DNA from 2 places in the Streptomyces sp. NPDC026575 genome. Region 2 is predicted to be linked to the other one. Evidence: riboswitches for the same ligand, from Rfam matches in the RefSeq annotation. Region 2 holds a riboswitch; the other holds the start of a gene.

Region 1 (13,578 bases), on a different contig from region 2:
ACCCGGCGCACCGGCCGCGCATCCGCGCCCACCCGCACGCCGGCCCACGAGAACGTGCCCCGCGGCCCTCCCGGCCGCGGGGCGCTGCCGTGCTCACCCGCGCGGGCTAGTCCATCGATGCCACTGCCAACGCCCTTGGAGAGGAGTGCAATTGGAAGCAACCGCCCGCATGGGTGACGCGTCGATACCGAGTGAGTACCGCTGCTGCGAAATCCCTGCGGAATCCCGTCCGTAGGGCAACACTGGAACCGACCGAAGAAACGGGGGAGCGGCCATGGCCACCACATCGAGCCGCACGACGTTCACCACACCGCAGCGAAAGACAACTTCCATGTGTCAGCACCAACCGCCTTGCCCGTCAGCAGACTCCACCGACCGGGAGGCCGCACACCTTGTGGCGCACCACCCCGAGCAGGGCTGGAGCCTGCTCTGCAACGGCGTCCTGCTCTTCGAGGACACCGGTGAGCTGCTGCCGGACGGGCAGGTCATCGCCCCGCACCGCACGCGGGTCGGCGCGGCGGCCTGATCCGCGAGCGCCCGGCACGTACCACAGGGCCCCCGGCAGATCTGCCGAGGGCCCTTGATGTTGCCCTGACGGGCTGAGGTTGCTCAGTTGTCGTACGCGTCCAGCGGGGGGCAGGAGCAGACGAGGTTGCGGTCACCGAAGGCACCGTCGATACGGCGCACCGGCGGCCAGTACTTCTCCGCCGCCGTCACGCCCGCAGGGAAGACGGCCTCCTCGCGGCTGTAGGCGTGGTTCCAGTCGCCGCCGAGCGCGGCCGCGGTGTGCGGGGCGTTGCGCAGCGGGTTGTCGTCCTTGTCCCACTCCCCCGAGCCGACCTTCTCGATCTCCGCGCGGATGGCGATCATCGCGTCGCAGAAGCGGTCCAGCTCGTCGAGGTCCTCGCTCTCGGTCGGCTCGATCATCAGCGTGCCGGCCACCGGGAACGACATCGTCGGTGCGTGGAAGCCGTAGTCGATCAGCCGCTTGGCGACATCGTCGATGCTCACGCCGGTCGCCTTGGTCAGCGGCCGGACGTCGATGATGCACTCGTGCGCCACCAGGCCGCCGGGGCCGGTGTAGAGCACCGGGTAGTGCGGCTCCAGGCGCTTGGCGATGTAGTTCGCGCTGAGGACCGCGACCTGGGTGGCGCGCTTGAGGCCCTCACCGCCCATCAGGCGGACGTACGCCCAGGAGATCGGCAGGATGCCGGCCGAGCCCCAGGGAGCCGCGGAGATCGGCCCGACGCCCGTCTCGGGGCCCGCGGTGGGCTGTAGCGGGTGGTTGGGCAGGTACGGCGCCAGGTGGGCGCGCACGGCGACCGGGCCGACACCGGGGCCGCCGCCACCGTGCGGGATGCAGAACGTCTTGTGCAGGTTGAGGTGCGAGACGTCGCCACCGAACTTGCCGGGCTCGGCGAGCCCGACCAGCGCGTTGAGGTTGGCGCCGTCGACGTAGACCTGGCCGCCGGCGTCGTGCACCGCGGCGCAGATCTGGGTGATGTGCTCCTCGAAGACGCCGTGCGTGGAGGGGTAGGTCACCATCAGGACCGCGAGCTCGTCACGGTGCTTGTCGATCTTGGCGTGCAGATCGTCGGTGTCGACCTCGCCGTCCTCGCCGGTCTTGACGACGACGACCTTCATGCCCGCCATGACGGCGCTGGCGGCGTTGGTGCCGTGCGCCGAGGACGGGATCAGGCAGACCGTGCGCTGCTCGTCCCCGTTGGCGCGGTGGTAGGCGCGGACGGCCAGCAGGCCGGCCAGCTCGCCCTGCGAGCCGGCGTTCGGCTGGATGGAGACCTTGTCGTAGCCGGTGACCGTGGCCAGCCGCTCCTCCAGCTCCTGGATCAGCGTCAGATAGCCCGCGGCCTGGTCGGCCGGCGCGAACGGGTGCAGCTGGCCGAACGCGGGCCAGGTGACCGGCTCCATCTCGGTGGTGGCGTTCAGCTTCATCGTGCAGGAGCCGAGCGGGATCATGCCGCGGTCCAGCGCGTAGTCCTTGTCGGCGAGGGTGCGCAGGTAGCGCAGCATCGCGGTCTCGGAGCGGTGCTGGTGGAAGACCGGGTGGGTGAGGTAGTCGTCCGTACGCAGCAGCTCCTGCGGCAACGTTTCAGCAGCCACCGCGTCCAGCTGCTCGACGTCGCCCTGCACGCCGAAGGCGCTCCAGACGCCGGCCAGCTGCGCGCGTCCGGTGGTCTCGTCGCAGGCGATGCCGACCAGGTCGGCGTCGACCTGGCGGAGGTTGACGCCGGCCTCACGGGCGGCGGCGACGACCTCGGCGGCCCGGCCGGGCACCCGCGCGGTCAGGGTGTCGAAGTACGCACCGTGCACGATCTCCACCCCGCCCGCCCGCAGGCCCTCGGCGAGGACGGCGGCGTAGCGGTGGGTGCGCTGGGCGATGGTGCGCAGGCCCTCGGGGCCGTGGTAGACGGCGTACATCCCGGCCATGACGGCGAGCAGCACCTGCGCGGTGCAGATGTTGCTGGTGGCCTTCTCACGGCGGATGTGCTGCTCGCGGGTCTGCAGCGCGAGGCGGTAGGCCCTGTTGCCGTCGGCGTCGACGGAGACGCCCACCAGGCGGCCGGGCAGGCTGCGGGCGAACTGGTCGCGTACGGCCATGAAGCCGGCGTGCGGACCGCCGAAGCCCATCGGGACGCCGAAGCGCTGGGTGGTGCCGACCGCGATGTCCGCGCCGAGCTCGCCGGGCGAGGTCAGCAGCGTCAGGGCGAGCAGATCGGCGGCCACGGTGACGATCGCGCCGAGCCCGTGGGCCTGCTCGATGACGGCACGGGGGTCGCGCACCGCACCGGAGGCGCCGGGGTACTGCAGCAGCACGCCGAAGACGCCCCGCTCGGCGATCTCGGCCGGGATGCCGTCGGACAGATCCGCGACGACGACCTCGACGCCGGTGGGCTCGGCGCGGGTCTGGATCACGGCGACGGTCTGCGGCAGGCAGTCGGCATCGACCAGGAAGACGCCCTGCTTGACCTTGCCGACGCGGCGGGCGAGCGCCATCGCCTCGGCGGCGGCGGTGCCCTCGTCCAGCAGGGAGGCACCGGAGGTGGGCAGTCCGGTCAGTTCCGCGACCATGGTCTGGAAGTTCAGCAGCGCCTCCAGGCGGCCCTGCGAGATCTCCGGCTGGTAGGGCGTGTACGCCGTGTACCAGGCCGGGTTCTCCATGACGTTGCGCAGGATCACCGGCGGGGTGAACGTGCCGTAGTAGCCCAGGCCGATCATCGAGGCCAGTACCTGGTTGCGCTCCGCCAGGCCGCGCAGCTCCTGGAGGACCTCGGCCTCGGTGCGGCCCTGCGGCAGGCCCAGCGCCTCCGCGCTCTTGATCACATCGGGTACGGCGGTGGCCGTCAGCTCGTCCAGGGACCCGAATCCGACGTGCGCGAGCATCTTCGCCTGCGCCTCGTGGTCGGGGCCGATGTGCCGGCGCTCGAACGGAATGCCCTGTTCAAGCTCGGTCAGGGAGATACGATTGGTGGTCATCTGCGGGGGCCTCCTGGTCAACACGACCTACGAGGGGCACCACGGCGCGGGTGCCCGGACGGCCTCCCCCTCTGTCATCTCAACCTGAGAGCTTCACCGGCCCGCGCGAGGCGGCCCGGCTTTCACCGTCGGTGAGGAGGGGTTACGGCGCTGTGCTCGTCCGTGGCCCGCCCTGCTTTCCAGAGTGACCTCGCCCATGCGGTACGTGTGCCTGAGAGATTCCGGGGAGGATTTGCTCCTTCGGCGCCCTGGTCGCGAACGACAAAGGACTCTCCCGCATGGATTCTGCGGCCATTGGCCAGCCTACCAGCGCGCCACTCGAAGGATCCTTCGAGTGGCCGGGGCATGAAATGTGCCGTTTGGTAGTTGTCACAGGGCAGTTGCGACCAATTGGAGGGGTTGTGCAAACCGATATCGATCCCCGGAGCCTGATCGGCCGCAAAGCGTTCGACCGGAACGGCGCGAAAATAGGCACGATCGACGAGGTATACCTCGACGACGCGACGGGGGAACCGGAGTGGGCGGCCGTGCGCACCGGACTCTTCAGCCGGGATGCGTTCGTCCCCCTTGAACCCAGCAAAATGGTCGGCGAGGGCCTGCACATCCCCTACGACCGCAAGCTGATCAAGGACGCCCCGGACTTCGGCGTGGGCCGCCATCTCTCCCCTGAGCAGGAACTCCAGCTCTACCACCACTACCGGCTGGACATCTCCTCACCGGAGCCCGGTCCGGCTTCCTCCGGCAAGGAGGACGGCTCCGACAAGGACTTCGGCAAGATCGCCGGCTCGGAGGACTGACCTCCTTCCGGCCCGCCGCCCACCAGCGGCAACGGCTCACCCGGCCGCAGCGCCGGGTCCTCGACGGCGAAGGTCCGCACCCTCCCCGGTGCGGACCACGGCGTCTCGAAGCGTACGGTCACCCTCCCCACGCCGCTTCCCTGCACCCATCCGGCGCCGAACTCCTCGTGCACCACGTCCAGCCCCGGATGCCAGCGCCGCGGCCGCTCCTCCTCCGGCTCGCCTCCCCCGGCCTCCGCCCCCGCCGACTCCGCCGCCTTCGCCAGCTCCCCGGCCTCCCGCTCCGTCGCCAGCTGGGCGAACAGATCCTCCTGGGTGAAGTCCGCCAGCCCGCTGACCCCCACCCCCAGCAGCCGCACCCCGCCCGTGGTGTCCACCGTCTCCAGCAGCCGCACGGCGGCCTCCCGTACGACCGAGGGGTCGTCGGTGGGCCCGCGGAGCGTCTCCGAGCGGGTCAGCGTCGAGAAGTCGTAGTTCCGCACCTTGATCACCACCGTCCGCCCGGAGCGCCCGGCCGCCCGCAGCCGCTGGACGCAGCGGTCGGCCAGCCGCAGCATCTCGTTCCGCACCCGCGTCCGGTCGGTCAGATCGACCTCGAAGGTGTCCTCGACCGAAATGGACTTGGCGTCCCGCTCGGCCACCACAGGGCGGTTGTCCTGGCCCAGCGCCATCGCGTACAGCCCCGCGCCGTGTGCCTTGCCCAGGAGCCGCACCAGCTCGGCCTCGCCGGCCTCCGCGGTCTCCGCGACGGTGTGGATCCCGGCCCGGCGCAGCGTCTCGGCCGTCGCGGGACCCACCCCGGGCAGCGTCCGCACCGTCATGGGGCCCAGCAGCTCCCGCTCTGTGCCGGGCTCGATCACCACCAGGCCGTCCGGCTTCGCCGCCTCGGACGCGATCTTCGCCAGCATCTTCGCGCCCGCGAGCCCCACCGAGCCGGTCAGCCCCGTCGCCGCCCGGATGTCGTGCCGCAGCCGCTCCCCCACGGCGCGTACGGCGGCGGTCTCGGCCGGCACCCCGCCCGCTTCCAGGTCCACGAACGCCTCGTCCAGGCTCAGCGGCTCGACGAGCGGCGACAGCTCGTGCAGCAGCTCCATCACCGTGTCACTCACTTGGCGGTACAGGCCGAAGCGAGGGCTGAGATAGGCGGCATTGGGGCACAGCCGGCGCGCCTGGGCCGTGGGCATCGCGGAGCGGACCCCGAAGATCCGGGCTTCGTACGACGCCGTGGCGACCACACCCCGCGGCCCGATCCCGCCGACCACCACGGGCTTGCCACGCAGGCTGGGCTTGGCCGCCTGCTCGGCGGCCGCGTAGAACGCATCCATGTCCAGATGCAGAATCGTCGGCGCGGGTCTCACACGTCCGATGCTGCCGCATGGCACTGACATTCGACCCGACGCCGGGCCGGGGCCGGTGGACCGGGCTCAGCCGGCCCTGTTGCGCCGCCGCGCCAGCTCGTCGTGCGGGTTCTTCCCCATCAGCGTCTCGCCGGTGTCCACGCGCTCTCCGTGGAGCTGTGACAGCACGCCCTCCACGTCCCGCCACACCACGCCCACCGCGATGCCGAAGACGCCCTGGCCGCCCTGGAGCAGATCGACGACCTGGTCGGGCGAGGTGCACTCGTAGACCGTCGCGCCATCGCTCATCAGCGTCATCCGCGTCAGGTCCGCCAGCCCGCGCGCACGCAGGTGCTGCACGGCGGTGCGGATGTTCTGCAACGACACCCCGGTGTCCAGCAGCCGCTTGACGATCTTCAGGACGACGACGTCCCGGAAGCTGTAGAGCCGCTGGGTGCCGGAGCCGTACGCGGGCCGGATGCTCGGCTCCACCAGGCCCGTACGCGCCCAGTAGTCGAGCTGCCGGTAGGTGATGCCCGCTGCCGCGCATGCGGTCGGGCCGCGATAGCCGATGTTCTGCGCCTCGCAGTCCCCCGACACCGCCGCGGCCGGTGCCGGGGCATGGTTCGCGGCCGCGCCCGAGTGGAGCGGCAACGCCCCTTCCGCCGCCATACCGTCGCCGGTGATTGCCACGCCGCCCTCCGTCCTCCACGTCCCGGACGGGACCTGCCATATCGACGGTATGCAGTCACTCGGGGTGCGTCAACGATCGCCGCGCTCGCCACGCCGAGTGATAATCACCCTACGAGTGGTTTCTCGTGACCTCGCGCGGGGAATGGCTAAATAGTTTGGCCGGAATCAGCCCCTTCACCCGGCCGGCGTCACTGACTGTTGGTGCCGAAGTCCTCGGGCGAGATCTGGTCGAGGAACTCGCGGAACTTCTCCACCTCGTCCTCCTGCTCGTCCGGGATGGCGATCCCCGCGTCGTCCAGCACACCGTCGGTGCCGAAGATCGGCGTTCCGGTGCGCAGCGCCAGCGCTATGGCGTCGGACGGGCGGGCACTGACCTCGACCCCACTGGCGAAGACCAGTTCGGCATAGAAAACCCCCTCGCGCAGATCCGTGATGCGGACCTGCGTCAGCTCCTGGCCCACCGCTTCGAGCACGTCCTTGAAAAGGTCGTGCGTCAGCGGCCTGGCAGGGACCATGCCCTGCTGGGCGAAGGCGATGGCGGTGGCCTCCCCTGGCCCGATCCAAATGGGCAAGTATCGGTCGCCTCCCACCTCCCGCAGGAGCACGATCGGTTGGCTGGAAGGCATTTCCACCCGGACACCCACGACGTCGAGCTCGTTCACACAGCAACCCTAGGACGTGCCCGGCAGGTTTGGGTAGTCGAGCACTCTTTTGCTCATGGCAACCGGACGCGAAGAGCGCTCTGCACCAGCGCCGCATGGAGCCGTACGGAGAGCGTCGCCAGCTCCCTCGCCGTGGCCTCCGCATGGGCCCTGGTCTGGGGGTTGCGGTGCCGCCGAAGGGGTGCAACGACCTGTTCGACCAGGCCGGCCTCGCGCTCGGCGGCCGCCTTCACGGCGCGCAGATGCCGCGGCTCCAGGCCGAAGCGACCCAGGTCCGCGACGAGTTTGGCCACGGTGACGGCCTCGATGTCGTATCCGCCGTCCGCATGGGGGACGATGAGTCCGTACGACTCCCAGTCGGCGAGCGCCGCCTCGTCCACCGCAGCGGCGGCCAGCAGCTCCGCCCGGCCGATCCGGGCAGCCGTCGGACGGTCCTCGCCCTGGCAGGACACGTCCTCGATCAGATCCCGCGGGGACGCGGCCGGAGCCGGCAGCTGCACCTGCTCACCGCGCTCCAGGGCGTCCAGATGCTCCCGGATGACCTTCAGGGGCAGATAGTGGTCCCGCTGCATCCGCAGGACGCTCGCCAGCCGCTCGACGTCGGCCGGCGTGAATTTCCGGTATCCGGAAGGCGTGCGCTTCGGCTCGACGAGCCCCTCGGCCTCCAAGAAGCGGATCTTGGAGATCGTGACCTCGGGAAACTCCTCGCGCAGCGCATTGAGCACCGTGCCGATGCTCACCGGCTTGGCGCCCGAGGAGGCGGTGCCGAGGGAACCGGCACCGCCCTTCGGTGTATCGCGCATATGCCTTCCCTGATCGGTCAGATCCCGGCGCCCCGCTGGCTCGCGTAGAAGACCATGCGGTACTTGCCGATCTGGACCTCGTCGCCGTTGGCGAGCGCGACCGAGTCGATCGGCTCACGATTGACGTACGTGCCGTTCAGGCTGCCGACGTCGGCGACCGTGAAGACACCGTCCGCACCGCGGCGGAACTCCACATGCCGGCGCGAGACCGTCACGTCGTCGAGGAAGATGTCGCCCTGCGGATGCCGGCCCGCCGTCGTCAGCTCGCTGTCCAGCAGGAAGCGGCTGCCCGAATTCGGACCCCGGCGGACGATCAGCAGCGCCGAGCCCAGCGGAAGGGCCTCGACCGCGGCCTGGGCCTCCGGGGACAGCGACGGCACCAGATTCTGGCCCGTCGTCTCCGAGTCGTAGGCCTCCAGCCCCGAAATGGAGATCGTCGACGTCGTCTCGGACGCCCGCTCGGCCTGGGCGCCCGGGCGCAGCGGCGCACCGCAGTTGGAACAGAACCGGCTCGCCTCGGCGTTCCCGTGCCCACACCTCGTACATACCGGCATGGCCGACCCTCCACCCGTGCGTGAGGCCGATGGTTCCTCGGAACCTATGCGGCCGGCACCGGAGGGGTCAACAGAACCCGCGCCGTGCCCCCCGGACGGACCGCCGACCTCGTCGCGGAAGAGCGGACGCTCCGCCGCCTCACCATTCTCGGGCTGGCGCGGCGCACGATGCCGCGCGGAGCCGCTGCCGCCCTCCTGGCGCGCGCTCTTGCCGAACAGCTTTCCAAACAACTTCACGGGCGATTCCCCTTGAACGAAACAGACCCGCCCGTGGGGCAGGACGAACCCTCGATGCACACACCGGCCCATCCGGACATCCTGTGAACGTCCGTGGCCTCCAGACAGTTTCCACCACACACCACACGCACGGTGCGTCGACCCCCCGCTACCTCATGCCCTCGCCGGGCACTCGACATACCTGCACACCTCACTGCGATGACGACCGAGCGTAGTCAGGCCGCTTCGCCTCTCGCAAGGCATCCACAATGATCTTCTCCCGACCGGTCACAGACACCTTGGCCTGCTCCTTTTCCAGCGTCTGAACCACTCCGCCGGGGATGTTCAGCGCCGGCTCCAGGTCCTCCGGCTTGCCGATGACCTTGAAGCGGTACGGCTGGGTGACGCGCTTGCCGTCGATCTCCACCCCGCCCCGGATGTCCGAGAGGTAGGTGTCCGCAACGACCCGTACCGAATTGACCTGGATGGCCTCGGCGCCGGCCGCCCGCAACTCCTGGATGGTGTCCAGCAGCTTGTCCGCCTCGACGGAGTGCGTCGGGTCGTCGATGGTCAGGTTGATGCCGGGCCCCTGCGCCGCGACGGTCCCGGCCAGCACACCCAGCTGCTGTTCCTTCTCCACGGTCTGCTTACGGGCCTCCTCGGCCTGGTCCGAACTGTTCTCCAGCTCGGTCTTCTGCCCTTCCAGGCGCCGCTGTTCGTCCGTCAACCGCTGGGAGCGATTGTCCAGCTCGTCCAGAATGCGCACCAAGTCCTCCTGGCGCGCACCCCGCAGCGCACTGCTGTCACTTGTGGAACGTACCTGAATCGCCAGACCCAGGCCGAGAATGAACAAGAGCAGCGCAACGATCAGTTGGGCCCGGGTCAACCGCGGCGGCCACAGGCTCGCCACGAGCCGCTCCCGGCCTGTCTTCGGATGCTCTCCCTCTCCGCCACCGCTCACCGCGTCAGGAGTCGAGGAGTCTGCCGCTTTACTCGACCTCTGTCCAGTACTGTCCGTTTCCCGGGTTTCGTCCCCGTCCCCGGACGCGCTCCGCTCAGGGGTGCTCCGGCTCTCGGGCGGCATCGGCCGCCGCCCCGCCGGACCGCGCTCCTGCTCGGGCTCCGGTCGCTCCGGCTGCTTCCCCGGCTCCGGGGTCTCGTCCGCTGCCATCCGCCTCACGCCCTGAAGACGTGCCGGCGGATCGCCGCGGCGTTGGAGAAGATCCGGATGCCCAGCACCACCACGACGCCGGTGGAGAGTTGGGCACCGACGCCCAACTTGTCGCCGAGGAAGACGATCAGCGCGGCGACGACGACGTTCGACAGGAAGGAGACCACGAAGACCTTGTCGTCGAAGATGCCGTCCAGCATCGCGCGCAGACCGCCGAACACGGCGTCCAGCGCCGCGACGACAGCGATCGGCAAGTAGGGCTCGACCACCGTCGGCACCACGGGTCGGACGACGAGTCCGACCACGACTCCCACGATGAGGCCCAGTACGGCGATCACGATGTGCCCTTCCCTGTGTCGGTGCCGCCCGACCTGGCGGCACCGGCCTGCGGCTTTGCGGTACGTACGATCAAACTGGGCGCGGGCGGCAGCGTGACCTCACTCTCGGCGGAAATCCGTGTGCGCACGCCGTAGTTCTCCTGCAGCACATGCAGGTACTGACCATCGGCGCTGTCCTGGAACGCGGTGCTCAGCCGCTGCCCGTCCCCCACCGCCAGCACCGTATAGGGCGGCACCAGTGGCTTGTTGTCGACCAGTATGGCGTCTCCCGCGGCTCTGATCGCCGAGAGTGACGTAAGCCGCTGCCCATTGACGGAGATGGCCTCCGCACCGGACTCCCACAGGCCGTTGACGACGCGCTGCATGTCCCTGTCGCGTACCCGCCCGGTGTCGGAGAAACCACTGCTCTCGCGCGGCCCGCCGCCACCGGCCTCCGCGCCCTTGGCATCGTCCACGACGAGTTTCACGCCGGGTCCGGTGACCCGCGTCGAGCCCGCCAGCAGGGCCAGCAGTTCGGCCTTGCCACCGCCGCGCTGCTTCAGCGCCTCACGCTGCATCCTGCTGACGTCGCCCCGCAGCGCGTCGACCCGCTGCTGAAGCTTGTCCGCCTCGCCGGTCCCCTTCTGGATGCGGTTGATCAGCTCTTCGCGCTCCTTGGCCAGCGTCGGTGCGGATATCCGCGCCTGCGCCGCCCCGACGGTCACCACGAGCGCGGCCAGCACCAGACCGGCCGCCAGGCCCAACTTCGCCCGCAGAGTGCGCGGCAGCCCGCGCACGCCGGCCTCGGACTTGCGCGCGGCCGCCTCGGCGTACCCGTCGTCGAGGCTGTGATCCATCACGTTGGTCAGCAGCGACATGGACGCATCGGGGCGCGCGGCCGGCGGTTTCGGGGTGCTCCGATCGGGGCGCTGCTGCGACATGCCGCACATCGTCCCACGTCGGCCGCGCAGTCTCCCAATGGCCCCACCGGCGCGCCGATCAACGGCCCGCCGGTGGGGTCCGGATCAGCGGCCCGCGCTGTCGACCACGGCCGACCACTCGTCCAGCAGCTGCTGGGCGGAGTCGTCGTCCGGGCCCTCCGCCCACAGGTGGGTGACCGCCTCGGCCGGGTCCGGCAGCACCAGGATCCAGCGCCCGTCGGTCTCCACGACCCGTACGCCGTCCGTGGTGTCCACCTCCCGGTCGCCGGCCGCCTCGACGACATGCCGCATGACCAGGCCCTTGACCGCCCACGGGGTCGCCAGATCGCGGCGCAGCACATGCGCCCGCGGGATCCGCGCGTCGATCTGGCTGAGCGTGAGCTGGGTGCGGGCCACCAGACCGATCAGCCGGACGAAGGCGGCCGCACCGTCGAAGACGGAACTGAACTCCGGGATGATGAAGCCGCCCAGGCCGTCCCCGCCGAAGACCGTGCCGTCCGCCCGCCCCACCCGGGTCAGATCGTCCGGCGAGGTGGTCGTCCACTCGACCTGTGTGCCGTGGTACGCGGCCACCTGCTCGGCGATCCGGGTGGTGGTCACCGGCAGCGCCACCCGGCCGGTGCGCCGTTCGGCGGCGACCAGGTCCAGCATGACCAGCAGCGCACGGTCGTCCTCGATGATCCGGCCGCGTTCGTCCACGAGCGAGAGTCGTTCGCCCACGGGGTCGAAGCGCACGCCGAAGGCGGCCCGTGCCGAGGCCACGATCTCGCCGAGCCGGACGAGCCCGGAGCGCCGGGCCTCGGCGGTCTCGGTGGGCCGGGACTCGTTGAGCCCGGGGTTGATGGTGAGGGAGTCGACCCCGAGCCGCCCCAGGAGGCTGGGCAGGACCAGGCCCGCGCTGCCGTTGGAGGCGTCCACGACGATCTTCAGTCCCGATTCGGCGATCCCGGTGGTGTCCACGGCCCGCAGCAACGACCCGGTGTACGAGTCGAAGACGCTCGCCGGGAAGATCAGGTCACCGATCTCGCCGGGGAAGGCACGCCGGTACTCCTGTCGGGCGTAGACGCGGTCGAGCTTGCGCTGCCCGGCCTGCGAGAGGTCGGCGCCCCGCTCGTCGAAGAACATGATGTCGACCGAGTCCGGTACACCGGGTGTCGTACGGACCATGATGCCGCCGGCACTGCCACGGGCGGTCTGCTGACGGGCGACCGGCAGCGGGACGTTCTCCAGGTCGCGTACGTCGATGGCGCTGGCCTGCAACGCGGAGATCACCGCGCGTTTCAGCGCCCGGGCACCACGGGAGTGGTCACGTGCGGTGGTGACCGTGGAGCCCTTCTTGAGCGTGGTGGCGTACGCCCCCGCGAGCCGTACGGCGAGTTCCGGGGTGATCTCGACGTTGAGGATCCCGGACACGCCGCGGGCGCCGAACAGATGCGCCTGGCCGCGGGATTCCCAGATCACCGAGGTGTTGACGAACGCGCCGGCCTCGATGGTCTTGAAGGGATACACCCGCACATTGCCCTGGACGATCGACTCCTCACCGATGAGGCATTCGTCGCCGATCACCGCACCATCCTCGATCCGGGCGGCCCGCATCACGTCGGTGTTCTTGCCGATCACACACCCGCGCAGATTGGTGTGCTGACCGAGATAGACGTTGTCGTGGACCACGGCACGGTGCAGGAACGCGCCGCTCTTCACGACGACATTCGAACCGACGACGGTGTGCTCGCGAATCTCCACGCCCGCCTCGACCTTGGCGTAGTCGCCGATGTACAGCGGCCCGCGCAGCACCGCGTCGGCATGGACCTCGGCGCCCTCGGCGACCCATACTCCGGGCGAGATCTCGAAGCCGTCGATTTCGACGTCGACCTTGCCTTCGAGCACGTCGGCCTGGGCCTTCACATAGCTCTCGTGGGTGCCGACGTCCTCCCAGTACCCCTCGGCGACATAGCCGTAGATCGGCTTGCCTTCCTTCATGAGCTGCGGGAAGACATCACCGGACCAGTCGACCGGAACATCGGGCTCGAAGTAGTCGAAGACCTCCGGCTCCATCACGTAGATACCGGTGTTGACGGTGTCCGAGAAGACCTGGCCCCAGGTGGGCTTTTCCAGGAAGCGTTCGACCTTGCCGCCCTCGTCGACGATGGTGATGCCGAACTCAAGGGGATTGGGGACCCTCGTGAGGCAGACGGTGACGAGGGCGCCCTTTTCCTTGTGGAACCGGATCAGATCGGTGAGGTCGAAATCGGTGAGGGCGTCACCGGAGATGACGAGGAAGGCGTCGTCCTTGAGGGCTTCCTCGGCATTCTTCACGCTGCCCGCAGTGCCGAGAGGCTTTTCCTCGTTGGCGTAGGTGAGCTCCATTCCGAGCTCTTCCCCGTCCCCGAAATAGTTCTTGACGAGCGAGGCAAGGAATTGCACGGTCACGACGGTCTCAGTGAGACCATGCCGTTTCAGCAGCCTCAGCACATGCTCCATGATCGGTCTGTTGGCGACCGGAAGCAGGGGCTTGGGCATACTGGACGTCATGGGGCGAAGGCGTGTTCCCTCGCCGCCGGCCATCACAACGGCCTTCATGTCGGAAGCGTC
Region 2 (16,635 bases):
GGGTGGGGTCGGTGGCGACGTAGATGGGGGTGCCGCCGGGGGTGGTGCCGGTGCGGACGTCGAACTTCCCGATGGTGGCGGTGGCCAGGTACGTCGCCATCGGCTTGGTCTCGCGCCAGTGGGAGTACGAGCGGTCCCCCTTGACCCGCGACGAGACCAGACGGCCGTTGGAGACGCCGGTCAGCCCCTTGGGGGCGTCGATGCGGATGTCGTAGGTGGCCTTGTCGCTCGGGTGGTCGCTGGAGGGGAACCACGTCGAGGCGGCGTTGGGCTGGCAGGCGACGAAGACGCCGTCCTTGGTCTTCATCCAGCCGTAGTCGGAGCCGAACAGGATGGGGCCGCTGAGCGGCTTCGGTATGCCGCCGTAGGTCACCGTCACGGTGAACCGCTCGCCCTTGGGCAGGCGGGCGGCCGGGGTGACGGTGATCTCGTCCCCGGACCTGGTGAAGGCGGCCTTGCGCCCGTTCACCTTGATCGCGTCGACGGTGAGCTTGTGCAGATCGAGATCGAAGGTGCGCAGGCTCTGGGTGGCCTTGGCCTTGAGGGTGGTGCGGCCCTCCAGCAGGCCGCTCTGGGGGTCGTACTTGACGCCGAGGTCGTAATGCAGGGCGTCGTAGCCGCCGTTGCCCAGCTCGGGGAAGTACGGGTCGCCGACACCGGGGGCACCGCCCGACGCGCCGGGCGCGGCAGCCGAGACACCGGGCGCGGCGGCGAGGGTGGCGGCCGAGGCGACCGCGATGGACAGGGCGATCAGGCGGGGAGTGCGACGCACGGACCGGGAGAGTGCCATGGGCCGTCCTTTCGAACATGCGAATGAATGATCAATCGCGCCAACTCTGCACTCTCCCGGCCGGTTTCGCCGGGGATTTTTCCAAGCTCTCAGGTGTCACTGATCACTTGACGCCTTACCGGCCGCCCCGGCCGGCGCGTTCTCCGGGTGGTGGCAGGCGACTTGGTGCCCCGTCCGCAGCGCGACGAGCGGCGGCTCGGTGGTGGCGCACACCTCGGTCGCCTTCCAGCAGCGGGTACGGAACCGGCAGCCGGAGGGCGGGTTGATCGGCGAGGGCACGTCGCCCTTGAGCAGGATCCGGTCGCGCTGGGTGCGCCGCTTGGGGTCGGGCACCGGCACGGCGGACAGCAGCGCCTTGGTGTAGGGGTGCATCGGCGTCTCGTAGAGCCCCTTGCGGTCGGCCAGTTCCACGATCTTGCCGAGGTACATCACCGCGATCCGGTCCGAGACGTGCCGGATGACCGAGAGGTCGTGGGCGATGATGACGTAGGTCAGGCCCAGCTCCTCCTGGAGGTCGTCCATGAGGTTGACGACCTGCGCCTGGATCGACACGTCCAGCGCGGAGACCGGCTCGTCGGCGACGACCAGCTTGGGCTTGAGCGCGAGCGCGCGGGCGATGCCGATGCGCTGGCGCTGACCGCCGGAGAACTCGTGCGGATAGCGGTTGTAGTGCTCCGGGCTCAGGCCCACCAGCTCCAGCAGCCGCTGCACCTCCTTCTTCACCCCGCCCTCGGGCTCGACGCCCTGGAGGCGGAAGGGGGTGGAGACGATCCCGCCGATGGTGTGGCGGGGGTTCAGCGAGCCGTACGGGTCCTGGAAGATCATCTGTACGTCGCGGCGCATCGGGCGCAGCCTGCCCGGCGACAGATGGGTGATGTCCGTGCCCTGGAACTCGATCGAGCCGCCGGTCGGCTCGTCGAGCCGGGTGATCAGCCGGCCCATCGTCGACTTGCCGCAGCCGGACTCGCCGACCACGCCGAGCGTCTCGCCCGGACGTACGTCGAAGTCGATGCCGTCGACCGCCTGCACCGCCCCGACCTGCCGCTTGAGCAGGCCCTTGGTGATCGGGAAGTGCCGCACCAGCCCGCGGACCCTGAGCAGCGGCTCGGCCGCGGCGGAGCCCTCCGCGGTCCCGGCCGGGGCCTCGGTCCCCTTCTGGAGCGGGATCTTGTTGTTCTGGTCGTCAGTCGTCTCGGTCACAGCTTCGGCGCAATCTCTTCGGTCCAGATACGCTCCCGCTCCTCCGGCGCCATGTGGCAGGCGGAGAAGTGCCCGCCGCCGGCCTCGCGCAGTTCGGGGCGGACCGTACGGGTGAGGTTGTCCTTGGGCACGTCCGCGTACGGGCAGCGGGGGTTGAAGGCACAGCCGGACGGCACGTTGATCAGGCTGGGCGGGGAACCCTTGACCGGGATCAGCCGCTCGGTCTGGTCGCGGTCGATGCGCGGCATGGAGCCGAGCAGGCCCCAGGTGTAGGGGTGCTGCGGCTCGTAGAAGACCTTCTCGGCCGGGCCGCGCTCGACGCACCGCCCGCCGTACATCACCAGCAGATCGTCGGCCAGCTCGGCGACCACTCCGAGGTCGTGGGTGATGATGATGACCGCCGAGCCGAACTCCTTCTGCAGATCGCGGATCAAATCCAGGATCTGCGCCTGGACGGTGACGTCCAGGGCGGTGGTCGGCTCGTCCGCGATCAGCAGCTCGGGGTTGTTGACCAGCGCCATCGCGATCATGGCGCGCTGGCGCATACCGCCGGAGAACTGGTGCGGATGGTCGTCCACGCGCTTGTCGGGCTGCGGGATGCCGACCCGGTCGAGCATCTCGATCGCCCGCTTGCGCGCGGTCTTCTTGTCGACGTCGTTGTGGACCCGGTATGCCTCCATGATCTGCTTGCCGACCGAGTAGAAGGGGTGCAGCGCGGACAGCGGATCCTGGAAGATCATCGCCATCTCGCGGCCGCGCAGCCGGCGCACCTCCTCGGGGTCGGCGGAGACCAGCTCCTTGCCGTCCAGCCAGATCTCGCCGGACATCCGCACCCTGTTGCGCTGCTGGCGCGAGGCGCGGTGCAGGCCCATCACGGCGAGCGAGGTCACCGACTTGCCGGAGCCGGACTCGCCGACGATGCCGAGCGTCTTGCCCTTCTCCAGGCTGAAGGTCAGCCCGTCGACGGACTTCACCAGGCCGTCGTCGGTGGGGAAGTGGACCTTGAGGTCCCGCACCTGGAGGAAGGCCGCCGGCCGCGCTCCCGGCTCGGTGGCGGCCGCGGCGGGCTCGGCCGCGGCGCTCTGGGGCTTCTCTACGGTCTTGTCCTCGGAGGAGTCGGTCACGAGAGCCTCACCCGCGGGTCGACGGCGGCGTACAGAACGTCCACCACCAAGTTGCATATGACGATGAAGAACGCGGCGAGCAGGGTGACGCCGAGGATGTTCGGCAGGTCGTTGGCGTTGATCGCCTCGACCGCGAAGGCGCCGACTCCCTTGAGCGAGAAGACCTGTTCGGTGATGAGCGCACCACCGAGCAGCAGGCCCAGGTCCATGCCGAAGACCGTGATGATCGGGGTGAGCGCGGCCCGCAGACCGTGCCGGACGACCACCTTGCGCTCGCGCAGGCCCTTGGCGCGGGCCGTACGGATGTAGTCCTCGCTCAGCGTCTCCAGCATGCCGGCCCGGGTGAGGCGGGCGTAGAGCGCGGAGTAGAGGAAGGCCAGGGTGACCCAGGGCAGGACCAGGGTCCGGGCCCACAGGAACGGGTCCTCCAGCAGCGGTACGTAGTCGCTGCGTTCGAAGATCGGCCACTGGTAGGTGAACAGGGCCAGCGCCAGCGCGCCGGTGAAGAACATCGGGAGGGAGACGCCGGCCAGCGCGACGCCCATCGCCATCCGGTCGAAGAACGAGCCGGGGCGCAGCGCGGAGAGCACGCCGGTGGCGACACCGGAGACGACCCACAGCACGGCCGCGCCGGCGGCCAGCGAGAGCGTCACCGGGAGCCGGGACTGGATCTCCGGCCACACCTCGATATGGGTCTTGAAGGAGTAGCCGAAGCACGGCACATGGCACTTGGCCGCTTCCGGACCGAACTTGTAGTCGACGCCGACGAAGATGCCCTTGAGGAAGTCCCAGTACTGCTCGTACACCGGCTTGTCCAGGCCGAGGTTCTTCTTGACCGCGGCGATGTCCGCGGGCGTGGGGGCCTTTCCGATGTACTGCTGGGCAAGCTGGTCGGTGCTCTGCCCGGCCAGTTTCGGCAGCAGGAAGAAGATGCCGAAAGTGACCGCGCTGACGATCAGCAGCAGGATCACTGCGCTGATCAACCTGCGGATGATGTACGAGAACACGGGGATGCGGCGTCGGCGCCGCGGGCCGGCCGCAACCGGCCCGCGGACACCAATGCCTTCACCTGCCTTCCAGGGCTGCTACTTCTTGACGCCGATGTTGAGGTAGTCGTACTGACCGCTGAAGGCCGAGGTGGACACCAGGTTGGTGGCCTTGGGCGAGCGGTACATCAGGACCTTGAAGTAGGTGAGCGGGACCATCGCCGCCTGCTCCATCGTCTTCTTGTCGATCTCGGCGTACGCCTTCTCGCGGGCCGCCTTGTCGGTGTTGGCGATGGCGGAGTCGAGCAGCTTGTTGATCTCCGGGTCGTCCAGCTGGGACAGGTTGGTGTTACCGGACTTGCTGATCGCCTTGCCGTTGAGGATCTGCTGCAGGTAGCCGTAGCCGGTCGGGAAGTCCGAGCCCCACTGCATCATGATCAGGCCGACGTTGTTCTTCTTGTTGAACTCCGGCACACCGGCGTAGTCCGAGAAGTACTTGCTGGTCGGGTACGACTGGATCTTGGCCGTGACGCCGATCTTCTTCAGCGACTCGATGACCGAGGTGGCCGCGTCGACCTCGTCCTGGCGGTCGTTGCGGGCCAGGATCGTGGTGCTGGTCTTGCCGGCGCCGCACTTGTCCCAGTGCTTCTTGGCCTCGGTCAGGTCCAGCTTGTCGCCGTTGTACTTCTGCGGGTACAGGTCGTACTTCTGGTAGCCGTCGATGTCGGTCGGCAGGACCGTGGAGGCCAGCTCACCGCGGATCGGGCCGCCGAGCGAGGTCTGCACGGCCTTCTTGTCGATCGCGTACTCGACGGCCTTGCGGCACTCCAGGTTGTCGAACGGCTTCACCTTGGTGTTGATCGCCGTGTAGACCAGGCGCTGGCCGAGCGCGTTGTCGGTGTTGGCCTTCTCCTTGGGGTCCGTCAGGAGCTGGGCCTGCGTCTGGCCGTCCACACCGCGGCCGGCCAGGTCGACCAGGGTGTTGCCGGACTGGAGGTCCTTGTCGATGGTCGACTGGGCGACCTTCAGCTTCAGGACGATCTTGTCGGGCAGCTGCTTGCGCAGCTTGTCGGTCGCCGCCGACCACTGCGGGTTGCGCACGAGGGTGAGCTGCTTGCCCTCCTCGTAGCTCTGGAACTTGTACGAGCCGGTGGACAGCACGGACTTGGTGTAGTCCGCGCCCTTGTCCTTGGCCTGCGGGACCGGAGCCGTCTGCGGGGCGCTGACCAGGTAGTCGAACTCGGCGAACGGCTTCTTGAGGTGGAAGACGATCGTGTGGTCGTCCGGGGTCTCGATGGACTTGAGCCCTTCCTTGCTCTTGTCCTTGTAGGGCCCCTTGTAGCCGCCCTCGTTGTCCTTGAGGAACTGCTGGAAGTAGTTCGGGCCCAGCGAGAGGGTGTCGCGCGCGAAGTTGGAGCGCTCGACCGCGTACTTGACGTCCTGCGCGGTGACCGCGGAGCCGTCCTCGTACTTCACGCCCTTGCGGATCTTGTACGTCCAGGTCCTGCCGCCGTCGCTGGGCTTGCCCATCTCCTCGGCGAGGTCCGGGACCAGCTCGTTGCCCTTCGTGCCGGGGCCCGGCTTGAAGGTGGTCAGCGGGCGCGCGTAGAGCCGGCTGAAGTTGTAGATGAAGGCGTAGTAGGTGTTGCCCGGGTCGAACGACTCCGGGGCGTCGCTCATCGCGTAGTCGACCGTGCCGCCCTTCGCGTCCGAGGCGTTGACCACGCCCTTGGTGGCCGCGTTCGCCTCGGAGGAGCCGTCCGAGGAGCCCTTGCCTCCGCTGCAGCCGGCCAGCAAAAGGCCCGCACTGGTGATGGCCGCTATCGCCGCGACCGGAACTGACCTTCGCATGATGGTCCGTGTCCCCTTCGTTCGTCGAGAAACTTCACACTCAAAAACTTCACTGGCGGTGGAGATTGGTGGGCGCCGGCGCCCGGCGGAGCCGTCAGCGGCTGCGCGGGTCCAGCGCGTCCCTCAGGCCGTCACCGAGCAGGTTGAACGCGAGCACGGTGACGAAGATCGCGAGGCCGGGGACGATCATGTACTGGGGGTCGACCTCGTAGTACTTGACGGCCTGGTTGAGCATGCCGCCCCAGGACGCCTGGGGCGGCTGGATGCCGACGCCCAGGAAGCTCAGGGCCGCCTCGAAGAGGATGTTGGAGGGGATCAGCAGCGTCGAGTAGACGATGATCGGACCCACCAGGTTGGGCAGCAGCTCCCGGAAGAGAATGAAAGGCCCGCGCGCACCCATACCGCGGGCGGCGTCCACGAATTCGCGCTCGCGCAGCGACAGTGTCTGCGCGCGCACGATCCGCCCCATATACGGCCAGTTGAAGAAGCCGATCACGAAGATCAGCACCGAGATATGCAGCGGCAGGCCCTCCAGGCCGAAGGCGCCGCCCTGCAGCGAGGCGGAGATCGCAATGGCGAACAGCAGCAGCGGGAAGGCCAGGAAGACGTCCATCATCCGGCTGATGAAGGCGTCCACCCGCCCGCGGTAGAAGCCGGCGACCACACCCAGCACGGTGCCGATGGCGACCGACAGCAGCGTCGCGCCGAACGCCACGATCAGCGACACCCAGGAGCCCTCCAGGATCCGGGCGAGCAGATCGCGGCCGAACTTCGGGTCCACACCGAGCGGGTGGTCCCCGCTCATCCCGCCGAACTCCCCCTTGGGGAGCGTGGTGTTGGGGTCGATCAGCGACTGGTTGGGGGAGTTGGGGTCCAGGCCGAGCAGCGCCTGGAGGGGGCGGGAGAGCGCGGCGATGACGACGAGCAGGATGACAACGATGGCACCCGCCACCGCGACCTTGTCCCGCCTGAAGCGCAGCCATGCGATCTGGCCGAGCGAGCGCCCTTCGATGCGCTTGCCCTCCACGCCTTTCAGCACCGCTTCCGGCTGCGCCTCGGCAGCCGCCCCGGTGGTCTCGATCGGTGCGGTCACGGTGACCTTGACCCCTCTCGGCCGACGGTTCGGCCGGCCCCTGCCCGCCGCAAGAGCGGCCTGATTCACATCACTGGTGCAATTCGGTGCAAGTACTGCGGGTATCGCGGAAGTTCAGACAGTGGAACTCGGAGATTTCACGCGACGCCGTACGCGATGACGCTCGATGACGCTCGCACAAAGGGCCGAGGCCCTCGGTGTTTTCCGGAGTCTTCATCCCCTTCGCGATCAGTCACCAGCCCTGACCGGGAAAGGATGCGCAACTGTGATGTGCTCCACGGCATTCCGTTATACGGACTCACGGTCGAGCTGAGCGGAGTGAATATCCACAAAAGAGGGCCCCAACCGTGGGGAATACGGGGCGAATTCACCCCGGAATAGACGCCTCGGCGACACGCTCCGTCACCGGAGGGTGTCGCCGAGGGGTGGTGCGATCCGGACAGCCGGCGGGCGGGTCAGTAAGGGCGCGGGTAGCCGTAGCCGTACGAGGGCGCGGGGGCCGGCTGGCCCTGCGGCTGGGCGTAGCCGTCGCGGTCGAAAAAGGGGCGCGCGCTGGCCCGCATCCACATCGCGACCGGGTCGTAGTCGTCGTTCATCGCGACCGTGGAGACCGGCAAACCGTCCGGAACCGCGCCGATCGACTGCTGGATCATCAACCGGGCCGAATCCACCGCTTGTTGGCCGGTGTCGTACAGATCCAGCCCGACCGCCAGATACGGGGCGCCGAGCGCGGGCTGCACCCAGGCCCGGCGCAACGACCGCACGGCGGGGGTGCGATGGGCGTTCTGGGCCAGCAGGGCGTAGAACTGCGGGATGTCGATGACCGGCTCGGAGATCCGCAGCGGTCCGGCCGGCAGCCGGTCGAGGCCGCCGGCGATGCGGCGCAGGTCCAGCCAGGGGATGCCGACACCGCCACCGGGGGCGTGCGGGTTCAGCCACAGGCCCCAGCGGTCCGGGAAGAGCGCGCCGGCGATCTCCAGCCCGCCGACGACCTCGTGGTCGCGATTCCAGCCGGAGGCGGCGAGTTCGGGCGCCGAGGTCACGCACGGCGCATAGCCGAGGCCGTCGACCTCCATGTTCCCGTACTGCGCGTCGGGGGAGCCGGCCCGGCCGTGCCACAGCAGCATCCAGACCTGGCCCGCGGCGAGCGCCTGGAGCAGCGCCTCATAGGCGTCGTAACGGCCGGGCGAGACCTGCTGGAGCAGCTGCTCCAGCGCTCCGGCCGCCGGCGGCCCCTGATGCGCACCCGCGCTCACGTGGTCCGTCCCTTCATCTCGGCAGGGCACGTGTGGGTGCGCCCGCGCGTCATCCAACCAGCTTACGAGTGGTCGCGAGAGTAGAAGGGCCGCACGCGCTCCAGCATCCGGTCGGCGACCGGGTCGCCGTGGGCGAGATCGAGCATCACCAGCTGCACCGGCCAGGGCACCGGGACCGCGCCGAGCGCACGTCCCAGGGCCATCAGGACCGTCTCGCGGGCGGTGCCGTCGTGCAGCGCGGCGGGGTCCACCGCGATCTGAACACCGACGAACAGTGTGGGCGTGTCGCCCTCGACACTAGCCAGGACACGCCGGGCAGTCAGGACAATTCCGGCACCGGAGAACTCCAGTCCGGCGGCGGCCAGGAAGTCCACCGGCTCCTCCTGCCAGTCCGGCTCGAAGAGCCGCACCCGCCCGCCGCTCGGCAGCCCCTCGGCCTCATGGCGCCCCAGCCGGCACAGCTGGGCCACGGCGGGCGGCGGCAGCGGCACACCGACCACACCGTCCGGATTGACCGCGATCCCGATCTGCGGCGGCAGCCCGCGGGCGAACTCCACGGCCGGCGCGACGGTGAAGGACATATGCGAGCCGACCACCCGCAGGAACTCCTGCTCGGAGCTGTAGACCGGGACATGGGCCAGCCCGCCGATCTCGACGGTGGGCAGGTCCAGGCCGCGGGCGCCCAAGCCCGCGCTCTCCGGGCCGCCGCCGTTGGGCAGCGGCACCCACACCCGGCTGCGGCCCAGGACCTCGACGATCCGGCCGCCGGCGCCGGGATGCCCGACCGACGCGGCGAGCACCTCTTCGAGCTCGTTCGCCGGCCACGCCAGCTGCGGTATCCCCTGCTCCGGAAGACTCATCTGTTCCCACCCGTTCCGACCACGCACATCGGCCCACGACACTAGACGAGAAAGGCCGGAGACAGTTCATACGGGGGCGGGGTACGGCACACCCGGAAGCGGCAGTCCGCTCAGTGGAAACCGACCGTCTTCAGTGCGCTCGCCGCCCGCCGGTCCAGCAGCACCACCGAGCTGAACCCCTTCGGCGGCCCGGCCGCCTCCGCCGCGCCGACCAGCCGGCCCACCGCCCTGCGGTGCCGCGCGAAGGCGTACCCCGACACCCCGCGCCCGCGCGCCTCCTGGCCGGACCGCGCCACCTCCGGCGGCACGTCGAGCAGCACCAGATGCAGCCCGCGCCCGCCGCGCGCCGCCGACCGGGCGACCCAGCGCCGCACCCATGCCAGCGTCCCGCAGTCGTGCACCACCACGCTGTCGCCCGACCGCAGCGCCCGACCCAGCGCCAGATAGTGCGCGGCCCGCACCAGCGGGCGGTACAGGCCGTACGGCAGCCGGCGCAGCCTGCCGCGCGCCCAGCGCTCGCGGACGTCCTGCGAGTCGATGCGGTGCACCACGAGGCCGCGGCCGTCCGACGGCGGCACCACCCGATGCATCAGGGTGCTCTTGCCGCTGCCCGGCAGCCCGGAGACCACGACCAGGTCACCGGCGGCGAACCGCAGCTCGGCGGTGCCGCGGGCCCGTCTGCGGCCGCGCAGGTCCCGCACCCGCGCACCGCTCCCCGGCCGGACGACGGCCCGCCCCGCGCGCCGGGCCGGGGGCGCGGCGGCGGACGCCGCCACCGGCGCACCCGGGGGCACGGCCCCTGAAGTGGCCGCGAATGCCGCTTCCCTCTGCACCGTGATCGCCCTCCCCGTCCAGTTCCGGTCCGAGTCCGTCCCTTACCCGCAGAGTGTCAAGAAAAGGTAATGGCCATCAAGGCGATTGTCCGATCTGTCGGCGTGGCGGGCCCGGTCCTGGACGGGGCGGCGACCAGGGCTCCTCGATCCGGCGATCCCGTGTAATGATGTGGCCGCCACGTGCACGGCTCAGCTCATCCGTGCACCGCCAACTCCATACCGGCCGCTTGAATCCGCGCGGGAGAGTCCCCGGCCGCCATGGCGGGGCGCCGAAGGAGCAAGTCCTCCCTTGAATCTCTCAGGCCCCCTATACCGCGCGGGCGAGGCAGATCTGAAAAGCGAGCCACTGCCCGGTCCACGGGGCGGCTCCACCCAAGGTGCAAACCGGGTCCGTTCGCGGGATCCCGGTGAACCTCTCAGGTTCCGATGACAGATGGGGAGAACGTCTTGTCACCCATGCCTGGGAGCCCAGAACCATGACAGATGCCCCCCGCCGCACCGCGCTGGACGCCACCCACCGCGCGCTCGGCGCGACCATGACCGACTTCGCCGGCTGGGACATGCCGCTGCGCTACGGCAGCGAGCGCGACGAGCACGTCGCCGTCCGCACCCGCGCCGGTCTCTTCGACCTCTCCCACATGGGCGAGATCACCGTCACCGGCCCGCAGGCCGCCGACCTCCTCGACTACGCGCTGGTCGGCAACATCGGCGGCGTCAAGACCGGCCGCGCCCGCTACACCATGATCTGCGAGGACGGCGGCGGCATCCTGGACGACCTGATCGTCTACCGGCTCGCCGACCAGGAGTACATGGTCGTCGCCAACGCCTCCAACGCCCAGGTGGTGCTGGACGCGCTGAACGCGCGAGCGGGCGGCTTCGACGCCGCGATCCGCGACGACCGGGACGCCTACGCGCTGCTCGCGGTGCAGGGACCGCAGTCCCCGGGGATCCTCAAGTCGCTGACCGACGCCGATCTGGACGGCCTGAAGTACTACGCCGGTCTGCCCGGCACGGTCGCCGGCGTCGACGCGCTGATCGCCCGTACGGGATACACCGGCGAGGACGGCTTCGAGCTGTTCGTGCGGCCGGCGGACGCGGTGGCCCTGTGGGAGGCGCTGACCGCGGCCGGCAAGGACGCGGGCCTGGTGCCCTGCGGTCTGTCCTGCCGCGACACGCTGCGCCTGGAGGCGGGCATGCCGCTGTACGGGCACGAGCTGACCACCGCCACCACGCCGTTCGACGCGGGCCTGGGCCGGGTCGTGAAGTTCGAGAAGACCACCAACAACGGCGACTTCGTGGGCCGCGCCGCGCTCGCGGCGGCCGCCGAGCGCGCCGAGACCGCCCCGCCGCGCAAGCTGGTCGGGCTGATCGCCGAGGGCCGCCGGGTGCCGCGCGCCGGATACCCGGTCGTCGCGGCCGACGGCACGGTCATCGGCGAGGTCACCTCCGGGGCCCCCTCCCCCACCCTCGGCAAGCCGATCGCCATCGCCTATGTCGACGCGGCCTACGCCACCCCGGGCACCGAGGGTGTCCGCGTGGACATCCGTGGAAGCCATGAGCCGTACGAGGTCACCGCGCTGCCGTTCTACAAGCGGCAGAAGTAACGGTTCGCCGGCGGCAGCCCCGGAAGTGGGGCGCGCCCGCGTGTCTCACTGTGCAAGACGCTCCCCCGGACCTTCGCCCGGGAGGTGCCCCCATTCACGATCACACCCTCGCGTACAGGAGAATCGAGCCATGGACAACCCCCAGCAGCTGCGTTACAGCAAGGAGCACGAGTGGCTGACGGACGCCGTGGAGGGCGTCTCGACGGTCGGGATCACCGAGCACGCGGCCAACGCGCTCGGCGATGTGGTCTTCGTGGAGCTTCCCGCGGTCGGCTCGACGGTCACGGCGGGCGAGTCCTGCGGTGAGCTGGAGTCGACCAAGTCCGTCAGCGATCTCTACTCGCCCGTGGACGGCGAGATCACCGAGGTCAACGAGGATGTCGTCGGCGACCCCTCGCTGGTGAACTCCGCCCCGTTCGAGGGCGGTTGGCTGTTCAAGGTGAAGGTCAGCGGTGAGCCCGAGGACCTGCTCTCGGCCGACGAGTACACCGCCTTCGCCGCCGGCTGATCCCGGACCCCTCTCCCCAGGAAGACTCATGTCGCTTCTCAACAGCTCCCTGCACGAGCTCGACCCCGACGTCGCCGCCGCCGTCGACGCCGAGCTGCACCGCCAGCAGTCCACCCTCGAAATGATCGCCTCGGAGAACTTCGCCCCCGTCGCCGTCATGGAGGCCCAGGGCTCCGTCCTCACCAACAAGTACGCCGAGGGCTACCCCGGCCGCCGCTACTACGGCGGCTGCGAGCACGTCGACGTCGTCGAGCAGATCGCCATCGACCGCATCAAGGCGCTCTTCGGCGCCGAGGCCGCCAACGTGCAGCCGCACTCCGGCGCACAGGCCAACGCCGCCGCCATGTTCGCCCTCATCAAGCCGGGCGACACCATCCTGGGCCTCAACCTCGCCCACGGCGGTCACCTGACCCACGGCATGAAGATCAACTTCAGCGGCAAGCTCTACAACGTGGTGCCCTACCACGTCGACGAGAAGACCAACCTCGTCGACATGGAAGAGGTCGAGCGCCTCGCCAAGGAGCACCGCCCCAAGCTGATCGTCGCCGGCTGGTCCGCCTACCCCCGCCAGCTCGACTTCGCCGCCTTCCGCCGGATCGCCGACGAGGTCGGCGCCTACCTGATGGTCGACATGGCGCACTTCGCCGGCCTGGTCGCCGCCGGACTGCACCCCAACCCGGTCCCGCACGCCCACGTCGTGACCACCACCACCCACAAGACCCTCGGCGGCCCCCGCGGCGGCGTCATCCTGTCCACCCAGGAACTCGCCAAGAAGATCAACTCCGCGGTCTTCCCCGGCCAGCAGGGCGGCCCGCTGGAGCACGTCATCGCGGCCAAGGCGGTCTCCTTCAAGGTCGCCGCCTCCGAGGACTTCAAGGAGCGCCAGCAGCGCACCCTCGAAGGCGCCAAGATCCTCGCCGAGCGCCTCGTCCAGGACGACGTCGCCCAGCACGGCGTCTCCGTCCTGTCCGGCGGCACCGACGTCCACCTCGTCCTGGTCGACCTGCGCGACTCCGAGCTCGACGGACAGCAGGCCGAGGACCGCCTCCACGAGGTCGGCATCACCGTCAACCGCAACGCGATCCCGAACGACCCCCGTCCGCCGATGGTCACCTCCGGCCTGCGCATCGGCACCCCGGCCCTGGCCACCCGCGGCTTCACGGCCGAGGACTTCCGCGAGGTCGCCGACATCATCGCCGAGGCCCTCAAGCCCGCCTACGACGCCGAGGCCCTCAAGGCCCGGGTCACGGCGCTCGCCGACAAGTACCCGCTGTACCCGTCGCTGTGACGCGTCTCATGCGGTGATCCTCCGCCCCGCCGGTCACCGGCGGGGCGGAGGCCGAACGGGCCGTGGGCCCGGGGCCGTTGGTCCCGGGCCCACCGTCCGCGTACCGGTTCTCCTCCCCCCTTTCGCGAAATCACGAGGAAAATCCGGTGATCGGCGAGAAATAAGGTGGCCCCCGGCAAATGGCAGGGCCCCTCGACCGTGAAGGGGGCACTTCTCGACGGCAGGACGGACGACACATCCCATGGACATGAGCGCGGGCGAGCGCAAGGGGCTCAGCCTCTTCGCCCTCATCATGATCGGCATAGGCTCGATCTTCGGCTCCGGCTGGCTCTTCGGCGCCGGTGCCGCCGCCCAGGTGGCGGGCCCCGCGGCGCTGGTCGCATGGGTGATCGGCGCCGTCTTCATCGGCATGATCGCGATGTCCTACGCGGAGGTCGGCTCGGCCTACCCGATCCCCGGCGGCATGGCCCGCTACGGCCATCTCTCCCACGGGCCGGTGCTCGGCTTCCTCACCGGCTGGGCCGTGTGGATCGCGGTCGCCTCGCTCATCCCGATCGAGTCGATCGCCGCCACCCAGTACATGACGTCCTGGAGCTTCGAGTGGGCGAAGGGGCTGGTCGACCCGGCCACCCACCAGCTCACCCTCTCCGGCATCTGCACGGCGCTGGCGCTGACCGTCGTCCTCTGGCTGACCTGCTTCTGGTCGGTCCAGCTGCTGGCCCGCGCCAACACCGTGCTCACCCTGGTCAAGTTCGCCATCCCGGTGCTCGCCGTGCTGGCGCTGATCGGCTCCGGCTTCCACACCTCGAACTTCACCTCGCAGGGCGGGTTCGCCCCGTACGGCTGGCCGGCCGTGCTCACCGCCGTCACCACCTGCGGCGTGATCTTCGCCTTCAACGGCTTCCAGGCCGTGGTCAACCTCGGCGGGGCCGCCAGGAACCCGGGCCGGGCCATCCCGATCGCCCTGGTCGGCGCGCTCGCGCTGGGCCTGGTGATCTATCTGGCGCTGCAGACCGCCTACCTCGGCTCCGTACCGCCCGAGCAGCTCCAGCGGGCCGGCGGCTGGCAGGGCGTGAACCTCAGCTCGCCGTTCGCCGACCTCGCCAAGCTGCTGATGCTGCACTGGGTGGTCACACTGCTGCAGTTCGGCGCCTTCATCTCGCCGGCCGGCTCCAACATCGCCAATGTCGCCTCGGCCGCGTACATGGTCACCAATCTCGCCGAGACCGGCTTCTTCCCCAGGAAGCTGGCGGCCGTGCACCCGCGCTACGGCACCGCGCGCCCCGCGATGTGGCTCAACCTCGGCTTCTCCGTCCTGCTGCTGCTCACCGTCGGCCGCAGCTGGCAGGCGCTGGCCGGGGTGGTCTCGGCGGCCATGGTCATCTCGTATCTGATCGGCCCGATCGCGGTGGGCGTGCTGCGGCGGACCCAGCCGGACCTGCCGCGCCCCTTCCGGCTCCCCGCCGCCGGGTTCCTGTGCCCGCTCACCTTCACCTTCGCCGCCTGCGCCCTGTACTGGTCGAAGTGGCCGGACACCGGCAAGGTCGCCGTGCTGACGCTGGTGTCCGTGCCGATCGCGGTGCTGGTGCTGCGGCGCAAGGGGGAGACGCGGCTCGCCCGGCAGTTCGCCCCGGCCTGGTGGATGATCGTCTTCCTGGTCTGGATGGCCGCGCTGTCGGCGCTGGGCAGCCCGGACTTCGGCGGCCATGGCATCATCCCCGGCGGCCTGGACATCGCCCTGGTCGCGCTCTCGGCCCCGGCCTTCTATTTCTGGGCCGTACGCGCCGGAGTCGGGGCGCGGACGGCGGGCCTGACCGGCCCGTCCGCCGGCTCCGTATCCGTCCCGAAACCCACTGTTACGCCCGAGGACGAACGCCCGATGGTCTCCGTCTGACGGCACCGCGCCGGGTCCGGGTTACGCTCGACAAACGGCGCAGAAACGTACCTCCTGCCCCATTGCTCCACCGTCCACCACGAGCAGACAAGGGAGTCCGCCACCGTGGCCATCTCCGTCTTCGACCTCTTCTCCATCGGCATCGGCCCCTCCAGCTCCCACACCGTCGGCCCCATGCGCGCCGCCCGGATGTTCGTCGGACGCCTCAAGAAGGACGGCCTGCTCGCCCAGACGGTCAAGGTACGCGCCGAACTCTTCGGCTCCCTGGGCGCCACCGGCCACGGCCACGGCACCCCCAAAGCCGTCCTCCTCGGCCTCGAAGGCCACTCCCCCCGCACCGTCGACGTCGAAACCGCCGACGACCAGGTCGAGCGCATCCGCACCACCAAGCGCCTGCGCCTGCTCGCCACCGAAATAGGCACCGACCAGGAAATCGACTTCGACGAGTCCAGCGAACTGATCCTGCACCGGCGCCGGGCCCTGCCCTACCACGCCAACGGCATGACCCTCTTCGCCTACGACGCCGCCGGCGCCCCCCTGCTGGAGAAGACCTACTACTCCGTCGGCGGCGGCTTCGTCGTGGACGAGGACGCCGTCGGCGAAGACCGCATCAAACTCGACGACACCGTCCTGACCCACCCCTTCCGCACCGGCGACGAACTCCTGCGCCTGACCCAGGAGACCGGCCTGTCGATCTCCGCCCTGATGCTGGAGAACGAGAAGGCCTGGCGCACCGAGGAAGAGATCCGCGCGGGACTGCTGGAGATCTGGCAGGTCATGCAGGCATGCGTGGCCCGCGGCATGTCCCGTGAAGGCATCCTGCCCGGCGGGCTGAAGGTCCGCCGCCGCGCCGCCACCGCCGCCCGCGCACTGCGCGCCGAAGGCGACGCCCAGGCCCACGCGATGGAGTGGGTCACCCTCTACGCCATGGCCGTCAACGAGGAGAACGCCGCCGGCGGCCGGGTCGTGACCGCCCCCACCAACGGCGCCGCCGGCATCATCCCCGCCGTCCTGCACTACTACCTCAACTTCGTCCCCGGCGCCGACGAGGACGGCATCGTCCGCTTCCTGCTCGCCGCCGGCGCCATCGGCATGCTCTTCAAGGAGAACGCCTCCATCTCCGGCGCCGAGGTCGGCTGCCAGGGCGAGGTCGGCTCCGCCTGCTCCATGGCCGCCGGCGGCCTCGCCGAAGTCCTCGGCGGCTCGGTGGAACAGGTCGAGAACGCCGCCGAGATCGGCATGGAACACAACCTCGGCCTGACCTGCGACCCCGTCGGCGGCCTCGTCCAGATCCCCTGCATCGAGCGCAACGGCATGGCCTCGGTCAAGGCCGTCACCGCCGCCCGCA

Evidence for each region. Region 2 has a riboswitch for glycine ahead of gcvT (glycine cleavage system aminomethyltransferase GcvT). Riboswitches for the same ligand answer to the same signal wherever they lie in the genome.
Region 1: another riboswitch for glycine. It lies ahead of gcvP (aminomethyl-transferring glycine dehydrogenase); the one in region 2 lies ahead of gcvT (glycine cleavage system aminomethyltransferase GcvT).

Annotation. Positions count from the first base shown of each region.
Region 1 covers NZ_JBVHQM010000001.1:481,800-495,377, forward strand. The annotation lists gene ACZ4NB_RS02260 (hypothetical protein) at 1-1, shown strand, start outside; gene ACZ4NB_RS02265 (DUF5999 family protein) at 332-526, shown strand; gene gcvP (aminomethyl-transferring glycine dehydrogenase) at 610-3,495, opposite strand; glycine riboswitch at 3,557-3,684, opposite strand; glycine riboswitch at 3,685-3,782, opposite strand; gene ACZ4NB_RS02275 (PRC-barrel domain-containing protein) at 3,897-4,292, shown strand; gene ACZ4NB_RS02280 (DNA polymerase IV) at 4,190-5,650, opposite strand; gene ACZ4NB_RS02285 (MerR family transcriptional regulator) at 5,717-6,322, opposite strand; gene ACZ4NB_RS02290 (bifunctional nuclease family protein) at 6,511-6,984, opposite strand; gene ftsR (transcriptional regulator FtsR) at 7,038-7,787, opposite strand; gene ACZ4NB_RS02300 (FHA domain-containing protein) at 7,805-8,650, opposite strand; gene ACZ4NB_RS02305 (DUF881 domain-containing protein) at 8,769-9,728, opposite strand; gene ACZ4NB_RS02310 (small basic family protein) at 9,734-10,066, opposite strand; gene ACZ4NB_RS02315 (DUF881 domain-containing protein) at 10,063-10,986, opposite strand; gene ACZ4NB_RS02320 (sugar phosphate nucleotidyltransferase) at 11,071-13,566, opposite strand.
Region 2 covers NZ_JBVHQM010000012.1:142,142-158,776, reverse strand. The annotation lists gene ACZ4NB_RS18910 (M1 family metallopeptidase) at 1-790, opposite strand, end outside; gene ACZ4NB_RS18905 (ABC transporter ATP-binding protein) at 887-1,990, opposite strand; gene ACZ4NB_RS18900 (ABC transporter ATP-binding protein) at 1,987-3,114, opposite strand; gene ACZ4NB_RS18895 (ABC transporter permease) at 3,111-4,121, opposite strand; gene ACZ4NB_RS18890 (ABC transporter substrate-binding protein) at 4,200-5,951, opposite strand; gene ACZ4NB_RS18885 (ABC transporter permease) at 6,046-7,044, opposite strand; gene ACZ4NB_RS18880 (enhanced serine sensitivity protein SseB C-terminal domain-containing protein) at 7,500-8,300, opposite strand; gene ACZ4NB_RS18875 (enhanced serine sensitivity protein SseB) at 8,363-9,160, opposite strand; gene ACZ4NB_RS18870 (AAA family ATPase) at 9,271-9,999, opposite strand; glycine riboswitch at 10,222-10,318, shown strand; gene gcvT (glycine cleavage system aminomethyltransferase GcvT) at 10,470-11,597, shown strand; gene gcvH (glycine cleavage system protein GcvH) at 11,728-12,105, shown strand; gene glyA (serine hydroxymethyltransferase) at 12,134-13,393, shown strand; gene ACZ4NB_RS18850 (APC family permease) at 13,635-15,287, shown strand; gene ACZ4NB_RS18845 (L-serine ammonia-lyase) at 15,393-16,635, shown strand, end outside.